4 regions of the Flavonifractor porci genome follow, and region 3 is predicted to be linked to each of the others. Evidence: riboswitches for the same ligand, from Rfam matches in the RefSeq annotation. Region 3 holds a riboswitch; each other region holds the start of a gene.

What was found. Region 3 has a riboswitch for cobalamin ahead of WHJ28_RS12700 (homing endonuclease associated repeat-containing protein). Riboswitches for the same ligand answer to the same signal wherever they lie in the genome.
Region 1: it holds a riboswitch for cobalamin, as region 3 does, so the genes downstream of both, cbiD (cobalt-precorrin-5B (C(1))-methyltransferase CbiD) here and WHJ28_RS12700 (homing endonuclease associated repeat-containing protein) in region 3, are expected to answer to the same signal.
Region 2: it holds a riboswitch for cobalamin, as region 3 does, so the genes downstream of both, WHJ28_RS08120 (S-layer homology domain-containing protein) here and WHJ28_RS12700 (homing endonuclease associated repeat-containing protein) in region 3, are expected to answer to the same signal.
Region 4: it holds a riboswitch for cobalamin, as region 3 does, so the genes downstream of both, WHJ28_RS07425 (ABC transporter substrate-binding protein) here and WHJ28_RS12700 (homing endonuclease associated repeat-containing protein) in region 3, are expected to answer to the same signal.

The regions. Positions count from the first base shown of each region.
Region 1 covers NZ_JBBHLB010000002.1:146,217-150,248, forward strand. The annotation lists gene WHJ28_RS02940 (cation-translocating P-type ATPase) at 1-1,389, shown strand, start outside; gene WHJ28_RS02945 (GNAT family N-acetyltransferase) at 1,392-1,844, shown strand; cobalamin riboswitch at 1,893-2,075, shown strand; gene cbiD (cobalt-precorrin-5B (C(1))-methyltransferase CbiD) at 2,169-3,305, shown strand; gene cobM (precorrin-4 C(11)-methyltransferase) at 3,352-4,032, shown strand, end outside.
Region 2 covers NZ_JBBHLB010000007.1:78,973-83,004, reverse strand. The annotation lists gene WHJ28_RS08125 (homing endonuclease associated repeat-containing protein) at 275-802, shown strand; cobalamin riboswitch at 799-1,023, shown strand; gene WHJ28_RS08120 (S-layer homology domain-containing protein) at 1,133-4,032, shown strand, end outside.
Region 3 covers NZ_JBBHLB010000015.1:60,902-64,933, reverse strand. The annotation lists gene WHJ28_RS12705 (ABC transporter substrate-binding protein) at 1-1,114, opposite strand, end outside; gene WHJ28_RS12700 (homing endonuclease associated repeat-containing protein) at 1,193-2,170, opposite strand; cobalamin riboswitch at 2,265-2,488, opposite strand; gene WHJ28_RS12695 (DUF4118 domain-containing protein) at 3,834-4,032, shown strand, end outside.
Region 4 covers NZ_JBBHLB010000006.1:131,036-135,067, reverse strand. The annotation lists gene WHJ28_RS07430 (FecCD family ABC transporter permease) at 1-281, opposite strand, end outside; gene WHJ28_RS07425 (ABC transporter substrate-binding protein) at 282-1,328, opposite strand; cobalamin riboswitch at 1,459-1,649, opposite strand; gene vanG (D-alanine--D-serine ligase VanG) at 1,976-3,013, shown strand; gene WHJ28_RS07415 (D-alanyl-D-alanine carboxypeptidase family protein) at 3,010-3,759, shown strand; gene WHJ28_RS07410 (LbetaH domain-containing protein) at 3,764-4,032, shown strand, end outside.

The DNA of each region.
Region 1 (4,032 bases), on a different contig from region 3:
GTCACCGAGATCCTCAACGCATTCTATCAGGTTTCCGAGGCGGATAACGATACCGCCCGGGCCATGCAGAAGAAGTTCCACGGCACGTCTGCCTGGCGCGCAGAAAAAATCATTCCCTTTACATCCGCTACCAAATGGAGCGCCGCCGTCTTTCCCGGCCACGGCGCCTATCTGGTGGGCGCCCCCGAGTTTATCATGGGACCCCGGTACGGGGATCTGAAAGAGCAGGTGGACCCCTGGTCTGCCAAGGGCTACCGGGTTCTGCTGGCCGCCGAATACCAGGGGATGCCCGACCAGAAGGGGCTGGATCCCCGGCAGGTGTGCCCCATGGCTCTGGTGCTGCTGTCCAACCGGGTGCGGGAATCGGCACCCAAGACCTTCCAGTTCTTTGCCGAGCAGAAGGTGGCCGTTAAGGTCATTTCCGGCGATAACCCGGTGACGGTGGCTGAGGTGGCCCGTCAGGCGGGCATCCAGGGGGCGGACCGCTATGTGGACGCCGCCACCCTTCAGAGTGACGCCGATATGGACCGGGCGGTGCGGGAATACACCGTGTTCGGCCGTGTTACCCCTGACCAGAAGCGCAAGCTGGTCCGGGCCCTCCAGCGGGCGGGTCACACCGTGGCCATGACGGGCGACGGTGTTAACGACGTACTGGCCCTGAAGGATGCCGATTGCGGCATTGCTATGGCCTCCGGAGCGGAAGCCGCCTGCCATGCCGCCCAGCTGGTGCTTCTCAACTCCGACTTTGCCGCTATGCCCAAGGTGGTGGCCGAGGGGCGGCGGGTCATCAACAACATCCAGCGGGCCGCCGCCCTCTATCTGGTGAAAAATATCTTCTCCTTCTTCCTGTCCATCATCTCTCTGTTTGCCACCTTCCCCTACCCGGTAACACCGCTGCAGATCTCCTTCCTCAGTGCCGTTACCATCGGCGTACCCTCTCTCTTCCTGGCTCTGGAGCCTAACCACGCGCTGGTGAAGGGAAAATTTTTGACCAATGTGTTCCGGGCGGCTCTGCCCGGCGGCCTTACCGACCTGCTCATCGTGCTGGGGCTGGAGGCTTTCTATCTGGCCTTCGGCTTTACCACCGCCGAGCTGTCTACCATGTCCACCATTCTGCTGGTGGTCATCGGCCTGCTGGTGCTCTATCAGGTGTGTAAGCCCTTCGATTGGAAGCGGCGGGTGCTGATGATCGCCATGTCTGCCTCCTCCGCGGTGGCTATTATCTGGTTCGGAGCCAGCTTCGGCCTGAGCCAGCTGACCATTCAGTCCTTCCTGGTACTGGTGGTGTTCCTGGGTCTGTCCTACCCGGTGATGAACGTGCTGCTGAAGGTATGTCAGTACGGCGCCCTGCTGTGGGATAAGGCCAGACACATGAGGGACCGCACATGAGTCTGACAATACGGTCCTACCGTCCGTCAGACTGCCCCATTCTGGCAGAGCTCTTCTACCAGACGGTCCATGGGGTATGCGGGCGGGACTATACGCCGGAGCAACTGGATGCCTGGGCCGACGGACAGGTGGATCTGGCGGCCTGGGACGCCTCCTTTCAGGCCCACACCACTCTGGTGGCGGAGTGGGACGGGAGGATTGCCGGCTTTGCCGACCTGACCGGCGATGGCTATCTGGACCGGCTCTATGTCCATAAGGATCTCCAGGGCCGGGGAGTCGCCACCGCCCTGTGCGACAGCCTGCCCGGCGCCCGGCTGACCCACGCCTCCCTCACTGCCCGGCCCTTTTTTGAACGCCGGGGCTGGGAGGTGGAGCGGGAGCAGCAGGTAGAACGCCATGGGATCAAATTGACCAATTTCGTTATGGTGCGGCAGCCGCCTTGTGAGTCCGTTTGACAAGAAATTACCTTTACTTTTCCCTCGCGCCCTGCTATAATGAGCGGAGAATTGAAGCGTATCCGCAGTTGCGGCAGTGCCGCCAAGGGGGAAGCCGGTGGAAATCCGGCGCAGTCTTACCTCTACTGTAAGCGTGGACGAAGGCGCAGAGACCATTGGCCGATGGGGCTGAGAAGGTGCGCCGGAGGAGGAAGCGCAAGCCAGGAAACCCGCTGCAGGGATACCGTATTGCGTAGCTCTGAGGTGGAGAGGTGCGGCATTTTTTGGATTGAAAAGCCCTCCCCGACATGGGGAGGGCTTTTTTGACGCAGAGGAGGCGGTTTGGTGCTGGAAGTGTATATCCCGGTGGGGAACAAGAGGCTGCGCTGCGGCTATACCACCGGTACCTGTGCCGCCGCCGCTACAGCCGGGGCGGTCCGGCTGCTGCTCACCGGGCAGAGTCTGCCCGCTGTCCGTATTGAGACCCCGGCAGGGATTCCAGTAGAGGTCGAGCTGCTGGAGCACGCCGCCGGAACCGGCTGGGCCAGCTGCGCAGTCCGGAAGGACGGCGGGGACGACCCGGATGTGACAAACGGCACCCGGATCTTTGCCCGGGCGGAAAAGACCAACACCCCGGGCGTCACCATCGACGGCGGTACCGGCGTGGGCCGGGTGACCCGGCCCGGACTGGACCAGCCGGTAGGCGCGGCCGCTATCAACTCCACCCCCCGGCGGATGATCCGGCAGCAGGCGGAGGAGGAGATGGCCAGGGCCGGCTATGCCGGCGGGCTGGCCATCTCCATCTCAGTGCCGGAGGGGGAGGCCCTGGCGGGGCGCACCTTCAACCCGCGGCTGGGCATTGAGGGGGGCATCTCCATCCTGGGTACCAGCGGCATCGTCCGCCCCATGAGCGAGGCCGCCCTCATCGACTCCCTCTATCTGGAGCAGGATATGGCCCGCGTCGCCGGAGTGACCGATTTGCTGGTCACCCCCGGCAACTACGGGGATACCTTTGCGGAACAGACTTTGAGGTTGGACCTGACCCATCGCTGCACCTGCAGCAACTACCTGGGCCACGCCATCGACTACGCCGCCGGGCTGGGCTTCCGGTCCTTCCTGCTGGTGGGCCACCTGGGCAAGCTGATCAAGGTGGCGGCGGGAAGCATGAACACCCACTCCAAGGTGGCCGACGGCCGGCGGGAGACCCTCACCGCCCACGCCGCTCTGGCGGGCGGAAGCCCGGCGCTGCTGAAAGCCCTCTTTGCCTGCCCTACTACCGATGCGGGGGTGGAGCTGCTGAAGGAGGTCGGGCTGCTGGAGCCGGTGATGGCCTCCATTGCCCAGGCCCTGGAGGAGGTATTGCACCACCGGGCCGGGCCCGACCTGGCCATTGAGGCGGTGTTCTTCTCCAACCAGTATGGACTGCTGGGACAGACAGCGGGAGCTGATAAACTGCTTGCCCTGCATCAACATCAATCGTAGGGGCGACCTTTATGGTCGTCCGCCGATACAGATAGGAGTTTCGATTATGGTACATTTCATCGGCGCGGGCCCCGGCGGGGCCGATCTCATCACCGTGCGGGGAGCCAAGCTGCTGGGGGAGGCGGATGTCATCATCTACGCCGGTTCCCTGGTAAACCCCGCTCTGCTGGATTATAAAAAGGAAGGCTGCCAGGTCTACGACAGCGCCAAGATGACCCTGGAAGAGGTTATCGAGGTGATACGGCAGACCGAGGCCAGGGGGGGCACCACCGTCCGGCTCCATACCGGCGACCCCTCCCTGTACGGCGCTCACCGGGAACAGATGGATGAGCTGGACAAACTGGGCATTGCCTACGATGTGACTCCCGGCGTGTCCTCCTTCTCCGGAGCCGCCGCAGCCCTCTGCGCGGAGTATACTCTGCCTGATGTATCACAGTCGGTTATCATCACCCGCATGGCGGGCCGCACTCCGGTGCCCGAGGGAGAGCAGCTGCGCAAGATGGCCTCCCACGGCTGCACCATGGTGCTCTTCCTGTCCACCGGCCTGCTGGAGCAGGTGGAGGAGGAGCTGATGGCGGGAGGCTATTCTCCCGACACCCCGGCGGCTATCGTGTACAAGGCCACCTGGCCGGAGGAGAAGGTGTACCGCTGCACCGTGTCCACCCTGGCCAAAACCGCCAGGGAGAATAAGGTGACCAAGACGGCTCTCATTACCATCGGTTATTTT
Region 2 (4,032 bases), on a different contig from region 3:
GGTAATTGATCAAGGTGGTATCCATTGCCGATTTTTGCAGCTGTGCCCATATCTAGGCACGGCCTGGGTTTTTGCACATTTTTGATGTGCAAAAACCCAATTTGCAGGGATCGGCAATGGATATCTGCTTTTTGCCGGCAGACACGCCATTGTCTGCCGGCTTTTTATATTAAGGCGATGGATCCCAAAGATTGAGGGGGTGAAGACCGTCAGTAAACGAAGACAGGCGCGTCCGGCCAAACTAACGCCGCAAGAGGCGGAGCGGTATCGGGATATGATACAGAAGCTGGCGCAGCGGGACGCGGCGGAGCACGCAGATTACGGCACGCAAGGAGAGAAGCGAGGGGTTCCTCATCCGTCCCTTTCGTTATCCAGCGGCCTCGGCAGGGCGGTCTATGCCAGCTATTCTGATGAGGCGTTGCTGGATGTTTTGCGCGCTTCCGCCGCTCGTATCGGGCGTGCTCCCACGCAAAGTGAGGTCTTTTCCCTGTACCGCATCTATCTGAAGGCCCGGTTCGGTACCTGGCCGGCAGCTCTGCGGGCAGCCGGCATGAGACGGCTGCCCACCCCCGACCTGACCATGCCGGATTGGGAGCGGATGCTGCGGGAGGAACCGGGAATCTGCGGCGCTTTGAGGGACGTGACCGTCCGCAGAGAACGCCTTGGATACCCGCCGCGCAAGCGGGATGTATCGCAAGCCAAAGTCCTTTGTGAGCGATTTTGCTCTTGGGAGAATGTAATTGCTGCTGCGGAGTCTTTTCAAACGTGGCAGAAGGAAAGGGGGATAGTCTGCAACAAGTAAATAGGAGCATTTGTTGTGGCCCTGTCTCGGCGGAAGCAGAGGGAGGGATGAACAAGGGAATCGGGTGCAAGTCCCGAACGGGTACCGCCGCTGTAAGCGCTGAGGTGCCGGATCGTTGGCGAAAGTCAGTCACTGGGGAGACCCGGGAAGGCAGATCCGGCGTTGTGGAGCATTTCTCCGGAAGCGTAAGTCAGAAGACCTACAAGAGATGCAAAGGGCTGTGAGGACACGGCTCGACCATGGGAACACGGCTGTGGCGATCAATGGGATCTGCCGCGGCATTTTTTATGCTCCGGCAGAGCAGCAGTCGAAAGGAGAGATGGGATAACCATGAAAAAACGAGTGTTGAGTTTGCTGTTGGTCCTGGTGCTGGCGCTGGGTCTGCTGCCACTGGAAACGCTGGCAGCAGGAGGTGAGCTGCCTCAGGCGGTAACAGAGCCGCCCGAAGGTCAGGAGTGGCAGATGATTTCCACGGCGGAAGAACTGGCGGCACTGTCGGAGCAAGGTGGCAGCGGCTACTACAGGCTGGCAAATGATATTGAGGACTATGTGGGCTGCTATTCCATGTTTGCCAAGACCTTTGACGGCGTGTTGGACGGCAACGGTTATACGGTGACCTTTGCCGCTGCCGACCAATATCCGAATCCGTTGATTGATACATTGGGACCCAATGGTGTCGTTCAGAATCTGGGTGTGAAGGGTACGATCGCCAACGTCCCGCTGGTCAGTAAGCTATCAGGAAAACTGATCAACTGCTATTCCTGGGCGGAGAGCAGCTACGGCGGTTTGGTGTATGAGATGCTGCCGGATTCCGCTATTGTAAACTGCTATGTCTCCAGGACACCTGGTGGGTATTCCTGGGGCGGCTTGGTGAATACAGGCAGGGGAGGACAGATCTTCAACAGCTATTGGCCCGATGGCGAAGCTGTGGCGGATAATGACGGGACCGCGGTGACAGACAGCAGGACGGTTTCTGATCAGAAATCCGAGGCGTTTCGAGAACTGCTCAATGAGCATCGTTCCGGCGGCATGGAGTGGCACCAGAGTGCGGTGGGGCTTCCCTGGCTGGGAGAGCAACAGGACTATGTAGAGTCCACATTTTATCCTGTTGTGATGACGGACCTCATCACAGAAGAAACAACAACCATTAACAGTGCAGACCAAATGTTGACCATTGGCGTGTTTGGCCTGCCGGACGGCGATGTGGCCACGCTGGAGCTCCAGGGGTATGAGGGCGACGTGGAGTGGGATGTTGCCTCCGATCAGGATAACGCCCCCATTATTGTTTATGGCCAGGGCCGGGTATGGGCCCGCAAATCCGGCACAGTCACAGTTACAGCCACCTGCGGTGAGAATACGCAGTCCTTCCGGCTCAAAGCCGTGGTCCCGGAATTTCAGCTGAAGCTGAAGATCGACGGACAAGACTATACCGGGAAGAACTATAAAACGCCCGGCAGCGGTACGTTCAGCATGGTACCATATGTGGTGGTGAGCGGCGAAGAGCGGGAAGCCAATAACGCCCTTTTTGCCTGGGAAAGCAGTGCGCCCCATGTGATCAATGTGGATTCCCAAGGATGGGTCAATATCAAGCAGGAGGGAACGGCCAACCTGACGGCGGAACTTAACGGCGTTTCAGCGTCTGTTACTGTGGAAGCCGGTTATACAGCTATCGATGGTATTGAGTGCACGTTTGAAGGTGAGTACACCATCCATCGCCGCAATCCCAATTCCATCGGCCAGAACGGCACCCCGGGCGAGGCCAGCTTCAATCCCCTGCGGCACCTGAAGGATGGCGAGGAGTGGGTAGGCAGTGAGCATCACATTGCGGATATCACGCCGGAGGACGCTACCTACGCCGGCAGCTATGTGACAGTTTCTGATAACAATTCTGTCATAGAATTTCAGGGTTCGCTGGTACAGAGTCTTATTCCCATGAAGGCGGGCAGTGCAAATATCACTGTAACAACGGCTGACCCCAAACTGGAACAACAGTTTTCCAATACGAAGAAAGTGACGTTGAGTTACCTCAATCCACTGAAAGAGGTAACCGCAGCCAAGACGGAACTAACAGTTAAGGTTGGCCAGAGTATTGATGCCGGACTGATTTTTACTGGAAAAAACGACAACGCATGGCCGGAGCGATATCCCGGCGGCCTTCACGTCAGTGAAAGCTATATAAATTGGGAGAAGATCAGCGGCGATGGTGAAGCATTGGCCTATCGCAGTTATCCGGTCTTGATGCCTACCGATGAGGAGTATTCCCTGGAAGAAGGCACTGTGTCCAACGATCAGTGGCTCATCAAGGGAATTTCCCAGGGAACCGTGGTACTCAAAGGCACTGCCAAGGATACAACAAATGGCGAACAGACCATTACTCTTACCATTACAGTGGAGGCCGGCGATCAGGGACCTGCTTTGCCTGTGGAGGAACAGGTGTCTGCCGCCTTGAAAAAAACAGCTGCCTATGAGCTGAACGGCCTGACGGAGAAAACACCTGCTTTCCTGGATGAGTGGGGGATTCTGGGCCTGGCCCGGGCCGGTATAGAGGTTCCCGTTGATTTTTATGAAACCTACTATGCCTCTGCCTATCAGGCGGTTCAGAAGCAAAAGGATACCGCCTCCCGTCCCTGGGATAACAAGGTGACCGAGACCCAGCGGCTGGCCCTTGCTTTGACGGCCATCGGGAAAGATCCCACTGATGTGGACGGCGTGAATCTTCTGGATTACAGCTGGAATAAGGGAAAGTATTGGAATGGCGCGGCGTTGGGTGATATGCAGGGCTGCAATGAGCTGATCTATGCGCTGCTGGCCACCAACGCCCACGACAGCTTCCAGCAGCCGGAATCTGTTTCCATGACCCGTCAGCAGATGATTGAAAAACTGCTTGGGAACTATCAGGCGCCGGAAGGCGGCTTTGGATTGAGCGGTCCCGCCTTTGATGTGGATATTACCGGCATGGCGCTGCAGGCCCTTGCTCCTTATTACAGCAACGATGCGGTCAAAACTGCCGTAGACAAGGCGGTAACGCATCTGTCCCAGGCCCAGGGGACCGACGGCTCTTACGGGAACCCGGAATCCACCAGTCAGGTGATTGTGGCGCTGGCCGCGTTGGGGATCGACCCGGATACAGATCCCAGATTTGTGAAGACGGGCTCCAGTCTGGTGGACGGCCTGTTGATGTATGGGCTGGAGGATGGTTCTTTTCGCCACTCCATGAACGGCGGCTCTGA
Region 3 (4,032 bases):
CCACGCCGGGCAGCAGGAAGCGCAGCTCCACCGCCTGGTCCCCAACCACCTCGCGGATCAGCTGGGCGCCCTTCTCAGGGTCGTGGCGGACGGGCTGTTCCGCAAAAAAGGCAGAGGTGTAGCTCAGAAAACCGCCGGCGGCGAGGCCGTAACCGTTATAAAAGCTGTCAATGATGGTCTGGCGGTCCAGCAGCAGAGACAGCCCCTCCCGCATCCGCACATCATTGAAGGGGAAGGCGCCGCCGTTGACATTGAGGAAGTGGGTGATGCCGGAGTCGCCCACAGACACATTGTAGGCCGGGTCGTCGGCAATTTCCGCAGCCTGGGCGGGGGAGATGGCGCCCAGGTCGCACAGGCCCTGGACCTCGCCGGCCCGCAGAGCGGTATAGCGGGTCTCCGCATCAGGGATGACTTTAAAGCGGAAGGTCTGAGCAATGCCGGGGGTGCCCCAGTAATTGTCGCTGCGCTCAATGATACAATACTGGCCCAGCACGTTTTCCGTCACCACATAGGGACCGGTGCCGATGGGAAAGCCGTTAAAGGTGCCGTCCTGGGCAAAGCAGGCAGGTTCAAAGATGGCCGAGCCGTAGTTGACCATGGTATAGTCCAGCAGGGGCTGACCTTCGGAAAGGGTGAGTACCACGGTATAGTCGTCGGTCTTCTCATAAGACAGCAGGCCAGGGTAGATGGTGTCGATGTTCATGCCGTAGAAGGAGGATTCAAAGGGGCCCTTCTTCATGCGGTCGAAATTGGCCAGCACGATGTCGGCGTTGAAGGGGGTACCATTGGAGAAGGTCACGCCCTGCCGCAGGTGGAAGGTCCATACGGTGGAGTCCTCATTGTGCTCCCATTCGGTGGCCAGAGCAGGTGCGGGCTTGCCGTGCTCGTCCTTGGTGATCAGGGGTTCCCACACCCCCAGGGACATGGAGGCGTAGTAGGCGTCCTGCTCGCCGGGACACTGATCCCTGGAGGCGGCAAAAACGATTTCTCGAGTCTGATCCACCCCGGTGGCAGGCGCCTCTGAGCCAACAGGCGCAGGAGTTCCGCCGCAGGCGGCCAGGGACAGCGCCAGCACAGCGCCCAACAGTGCGGATAAGAGTCGCTTGTTCTTCATCATGGTTCTCCCTTTCTTCTGCTGTCAGATTGATGGAAACGCACAGCATACCTGCGCGATATTCCCAATGTAAAGGCTTCACGCCTGAAGTCCCAACTGGAATAGGGCGTTGGACCAGGAACCGCAGGACTCCTGTAATCGCCTGCGGACCTCCGGTGGTACTTCCCGGCGACGGGGAGGACGCCCCAGCTTTTCTGCCATGGCCCGGATAAAAGCCAGGTCCGCAGCCGTCTTTTGATCCAGATGCAGGATCCGGTAGTGGCAATCATAGAGATCCCCGCGGTGGGTGGCCCTGGAGCGGCTCTCTCCCCTGTGGAGCGGGGTGTTGACAAAGGGGGTGATCCGCCGTACTGGTTCCAGGTCGATCTGGTAGAGGGTATTTCGCCAGGAACCAAAGCGCTGTATAAGCGCTGTTCGCAGTTCGTCTTGTACTTCGCTGCGCAGAGGCGCCCGGTTGAGTTGTTGAGCCAGGACCAGAAGCTGGGCCAGCCGCTGTTTGTCCGCTTCTTCCAGACTGTCAAATTTCCGCAGACCGGCGGCGGCAGCTTCTTCCGCTCCGGCGGCGGTCAGCACCTGACCCCAGGTCTGATATTGCTTTTTTAACTGCTGACCGATCTCGGGCAAGTCTGATGGATGGGGGATTCGTCCCAGCGCCTTTGCGGCTTCTCGTACTTGAGCCAGCAGTGCCTGGATTTCGGACTCCTTTTGCTCCACCCGGGCAAAAGATAGACCGCCCCGTCCAGCTGCGCGGTTCAGGCCCGCTGCCCGCAGCGCGCCCGGCCAGTTATGAAAACGGCTGCGCAGATATTCCCGCAAGAGCCAGTGGACCTCACCTTGGGCGGGTGAGTGCCCCAGATCCTTTGCAGTTTCCCGCAGCAGCTCCAACAGCGCATCATCAGAGAAGGCGGCGCAGAGCGCTTTTCCCTGGGGGGTATTTATAGAATAACAGGCGTACTGCGCTTCAGATTCTTCCTGAGAGGAGCATCCGGCCCGAATCAGGTCGATTACCATGGATTTCTGGTCTGCCAGCTGGTCGCGGGAACGGTTCATCTCCATATATCTTCCCTCTTTTCCGCAAAAGCGGCTGTGGATCGTTAGAATCCACAGCCGCTTTTCTGTGTGTGCAGCCACCGGGTGCGGCGTCCCGCACGCGGCGTATCCTCTTTTTGTAGGTCTTCTGACTTGCGCTTGGGACAGGATCTTCCTGCCTTCGCCGGTCTGCTCTGCCTTCTCAGGGTACGTCCCCAATGGCGAACTTTCGTTGACGAGCAGCGGACATCACGCATACAGCGGCGGTTACCGTCCGGGATTCTCACCCGATTCCCTTGTTCAGCCTCCATCTTCTGAAAGGCCACAAAAAGCTTGATTGAAAATAAAAAGTGCGGTCTTTCCATTTTGGAAAGACCGCACTTTTACAAAACAGCCTACGATTCCCCAAAAGGTGCCACTTGATGTACGATCACTGCCGGCTGACGTCTCATGACGAATACGGCCTCCGCGCCGGATTCCCACCGGCTTATGACAAAGAGCACCTGTTTCCAACAAGTTTCTCATCGTATCTGCAATATTTTAATTGTTAGAATTTATTATACTGCATTGCACGGTACATTGCAAGCATGATTCTATGTGAACTGCCAAAAGCTTGCAGAAAACTCCGTGCACCCTCTGCCGTTGGAAGTCCGGCAGGCTGCCTGTCCCGCTGATGTTGGTTTATAACACCTTTCGTATCTTAAAGTTCCTGGAGCTGAAGAAAGAATGTGTGCGTCTGGACAGACTGCATTTTGGTGTGGTTGTCAGCAAAACGGGGAACGGCCTGAGGAAAGGTCTCATTTCCGGCAAGGCGCTGCCGTTCTACAAAGCGTGATGGGAAGGCGTTCCGTGTGGATATCTGCTCCACACGCCACACAGCACAAAAAAGCAGGAGATACGCTCCTTGCGGAACGATCTCCTGCTTCATTAGGCTTTTGTCTTCGCTTACGATTTTGTTCCTTGTGTGCTCCTTACAGAAGAAAACGGAACACATTTCTGGAACACTCATAGCGCCAAAACCATCCAATTTTCTGTAAAACAGCGTCCAAAGACGTACTGAAAAGCAGGAAAAGGGAAGTGAAATCAGTCGCTTGCTGAACTTCTGCGTCCTGGTGCTGAGCCAGCCCAATATCCGGCCATTTCTTTGCTTTTTTGGCTGATTTTTCGCTTAATACTGCGGTTTTCTGCACATCAGATTCTAATTTTCATCCTCGTGTATGACGCACGAAAACAGGTTTTGCTCCTGATCTGTGCCTTGCGTATCGCTGCCCAGGGCGACGCAGGGCACAGATAAAGAGGCTGCATAAGTTGTGTTGGAAAAATGGACCATTGCTTAATGCCACCCTAAAACTAGAGAAATAAGGCTCATGCACTTTTTATTTCGCGGGCATTGTGATTACCCCATCAAGCCTGTTGATCAGGCTGTTTTGGGAGTATGCCTTTCAATGAAAAGGAGGATGAATGAGAATTCCAGTCCAAAGACAGTGTCGTTGACTTTGCTCCGCCTGTAGGCGTGTGGATGGCCCGTTGAACCGGACGCCAGGTAATGCTGGTGTCCGGCTTTTTATGCCTGAAATATGATCTTTATTCCATCTTAATCTGGCAGACACTTTGTTTATAGTTTCATAGTACCACGCATGATACGATAAAAACAAGATTATCCCAAGAAAATGGTAAAAGGAGAATGTATATGGATCAGACAGAAAGGGACCTGGAATATGCTCCATATAACACAGAGCGCAGAGATTCTCCAGGGCGATTAAAGATATTTTTTGGATATGCAGCAGGTGTGGGAAAGACATACGCCATGCTGGAGGCGGCTCACCAGGCGAAAAAAGAGGGTATCGATGTTGTAGTGGGCTATGTGGAGCGACACGCAAGGCCCGAAA
Region 4 (4,032 bases), on a different contig from region 3:
CCGCACACAGCCAGGCCCATTCCCACGCCCACGGCCAGGATCAGCCGGGGCAGGCGGATGAACCACACCACGTCATGGACGCCGCCGCTGCCCCACCGGGCGGGGTCGCCCAGGCCAAAGAGCTCATGCAGCAGCACCCGGTAGACGTCTCCCGGGGGGATGGACATGGTGCCCAGGCTGACGGCTGCCAGCAGGGACGCCAGCAGGACCGCCAGCAGGACGGCGCACACCGCCAGATAGGTCCAGGGATGCCGGGCCAGAACATTCCGCCGGGGCTCCATTTACAGCTCCAGACCGGGATACATCCCCTGGGCCAGGGTGTTGAGCCCGTCAATGGTGCGGGGGCCGCTGGCGTACATATCGCCCAGCATGATGAGGTGAACGCGGCCCTTTTGAACGGCGGAAAGGCTGGCGAAGGCGGGATCGTCCTGAATGGCGGCCAGCTGGGCGGCCTTGACCGTCTCGGGGTCGTCTCCGTCATAGGCCATGTAGACCACAAAGATCACGTCCGGGTCACAGGTCACCAGATCCTCCTTGCCCATGTCGCTGCCCTGGGGCTTGGCCAGCTGTCCGCCCAGCGCGCGCACCATATCGCCGGCCAGTGTGTCCGCGCCGTAATTGGTGATGCTGCCGCCGGCAGGCTCCACCACCGCCACCCGAAGGGGCTGCTGTCCCGGCACGGCGGCCAGGGTGGCTTCCACCTGCCCCTTCATTTCATCCACCAGGGCTGCGGCCCGATCCTCCGCCCCGAAGATCCTGCCGATGTTCAGAATATCCTCGTACTCATGCTCCAGGGTGCGGGTGCCGCCGGGCACGGTGTTGGAGTTCATGTAGGTGGCCACGCCCTTTTCGTTCCAGCTGTGTACGTCGCCCAGTTTTTTGTCCCCAAAGTAGGAACCCCAGGAGAAGATCATATCGGGTTCCAGCAGGGTGACGGTCTCCAGATCGGGGGCGAAAACGGAAGCGTCGTACTTCATGTTGGCAAAACCGGCCTGCCACTCCTCCTTGACCTCATTGTCCAGTCCGTAGGAGGCCAGCACATGATCCTCCAGGCCCAGGGCGATCATGGTCTCGATACAGCCCTGATAGACGCACAGCACCCGTTCCGGCGGGGCCTCATAGGTGTAGGTGACCGGCTGGCCGGCGTAGTCATAGTTGGTGATGGTGACCGGGTAGTGGGCGTCCGCCGATGGCGTTTCCGCGGTTTGGACGGGACTTGTGCCGGCGGGGGGCGGGGAGCTGGCCGGCGTGCCCCCGGAACAGCCGGCCAGAGACAGGACCAAAGCCGAGGCGACAAGCAGGGACGCGGCGGTGCGGATTCCATTCATAGAACATTCCTCCTGATGTGATGATATATGCGCCAGCCGCAAAAAAGAGAAAAAGTCCGCTTTCCAGAGAAAGCGGACTTCCAGATCTGACCGGGGCTGCAGCACTGGACAGGGCTCTTTCTGCGGAAGATGCCTATCCCCTATCCAAGCAGGTTTCCTGGCTTACGGATCAACACGCACCGCGCCTTCTCGTCCCCCGTTTGGGCGGGATAATGGCTGCTGCGGTTTGTTCCCCGTTTACAGTGACCGGATCGCTCGGGACTTTCACCCGATTCCCTTTTCACCCAGCCGAAGCTGGACACTTGGAAGGTAGTATAGATTGTGGCCCTATTCTAATGGATGTCGTGCTTTTTGTCAAGAAAATGCACTTTTTTCCTGAAATGCCGCAGCTTTCAAACTGCTCAGGATCTTTGCCTGGATGAACCGCAAGGAGGATGACGACTGGCCTTTGCCCTGCCTGAGGGCGTTCGGACGCTGCCGGGGCTCTGGGCGGGAGGTGAGATGAGAGCCTTGTTGTAAGAAAATAGAAAGAAATGTTTGGAAACTTGTAGGGTGCGGGAAAGAAAAAGCAAAAACATCAAACGCCTTGCTTTGGTACCATATCGGTATCAAAGCAAGGCGTTTTTGCCTGTTGGGAGGAATCTACAATGAAAACCATTCTGGTACTTTTCGGCGGCTGCTCCACGGAGTATGCCGTTTCTCTGCAATCGGCCCATGCCGTGGTGAGCCATATGGACCGGGAGGCCTATACGCCCCTGCTGGTGGGCATCACCCGCTGGGGACAGTGGCTGTACTATACCGGCCCTCTGGACCGGATGGAGGCTGATACCTGGCAGCAGGAAAGCTGTACCCCCTGCACCCTCTCCCTGGACCGGGGGCGGGGGGAGCTTCTGCTGCTGGACGGTACCGGAACGCGGCTTCATTTTGACGGGGCCTTCCCGGTGCTCCACGGGAAAAATGGGGAGGACGGCACCCTCCAGGGCCTGCTGGAATTGGCGGGGGTGCCGGTGATCGGCTGCGGTACCCTGGCCAGCGCCCTGTGCATGGACAAGGACCGGGCCCATAAGCTGGCCGCCCTGGCGGGGGTGAAGGTTCCCCGGGGGACGGTGGTGGACCGAAACTGGCGGGAGGCCGACCTCCAGAGGGTGGCCCGGGACCTGGGCTATCCCCTGTTCGTCAAGCCGGTGCGGGCCGGTTCCTCCTTCGGCATCACCCGGGTGACCGGGCCGGAGGCCCTGGTGGAGGCGGTAAAGGAGGCACTGAAGCACGACCGGGAGGCCCTACTGGAGGAGGCGGTGCCCGGCTTTGAGGTGGGGTGCGCCGTGCTGGGCAACGAGGAACTGACGGTGGGGCTGGTGGATGAGATCCAGCTGTCCCAGGGCTTCTTTGACTACGAGGAGAAGTACACCCTCAAGACCTCCGCCATCCACTGTCCCGCCCGCATCCGGCCGGAGCAGGCGGCGGCCATCCAGGAGGCGGCCCGGATCATTTATCAGGCCCTGGACTGTCGGGTGTTTGCCCGGGTGGACCTGTTCCTCACCCCGGAGGGGGAGATCTACTTCAACGAGGTCAACACCATCCCCGGCTTTACCGCCCACAGCCGCTACCCCAATATGATGAAGGGGATCGGCCTGAACTTTCCCGCCCTGGTGAGCCGCCTCATTGCCCTGGGGCTGGAGCCGTGAGGGGGGAGGGGACGGTCCGGGACCTGACCTCCACCGGACCGCTGATTTTGGTCAACGCCGCCCATCCCCTGCGGGCCCCGGCCAATCCGGAGTTGGCGGAGCTGGAGGGCGGGGTGCAGCTGGAACGCCGGGCGGCGGCGGCCCTGAGGGCCTGCCTCCGGGCGGTAGGGGGGACGTCGGGTATCCTCCCCGTGTCCGGCTGGCGCAGCCGGGCGGAGCAGCAGGCCATCTGGGACAACACCCTGGCCAAAGAGGGGCTGGCTTTTACCCAAAGCTATGTGGCCATGCCCGGTTGCAGTGAGCACCAGACCGGTCTGGCCATCGACCTGGGCCGGCGGCAGGAGAACGTGGACTTCATCCGCCCCTACTTTCCCGACGAGGGAGTGTGCCGGGCCTTCCGGCTGGCAGCCCCCCGGTACGGCTTCGTGCTGCGCTATCCCGCCGGGCGGGAGACCGTCACAGGCATCGCCCATGAGCCCTGGCACTTCCGCTATGTGGGGCCGGTCCACGGGGAGATTATGGCCCGGCTGGACCTGACCCTGGAGGAGTATCTGGAGGAGCTGCGGAACTATCCAGCCGGTGGGGCTCCCTTCCGCTTTGCCGCGGCGGAGTGGGAGTGCGCCGTCACCTACCTCCCCGGCGGGGTGGGGGAGCCCTTCCGGCTGGCGGGCCAGCAGGGGCTGCTGTGCTCCGGTGACAACTGCGGGGGCGTGGTGGCCGCCTCCTGGCGGAGCACAGGGGGGTGAGGACATGGGAAAGGACAGGCTGGTTGCCCGGTCCAGAGGGGATGGACTGGGCTGGTTCTGGCGGCTGTACCGGCTGCGGCGGAAAACCAAGCACCGGCTGGTGCGGAGCCTGTGCACCTACCTGATGTGCCGCAGCGCCCACCGCCACGGGGGCTATGTGGGACCGGGTGCGGAGTTTGACTCACCGCCGGTCCTCCCCCACGGCCTCCACGGGGTATTTATTTCCCGCTACGCGGTGGTGGGGGCAAGGTGCAAGATCTATCAGAATGTGAC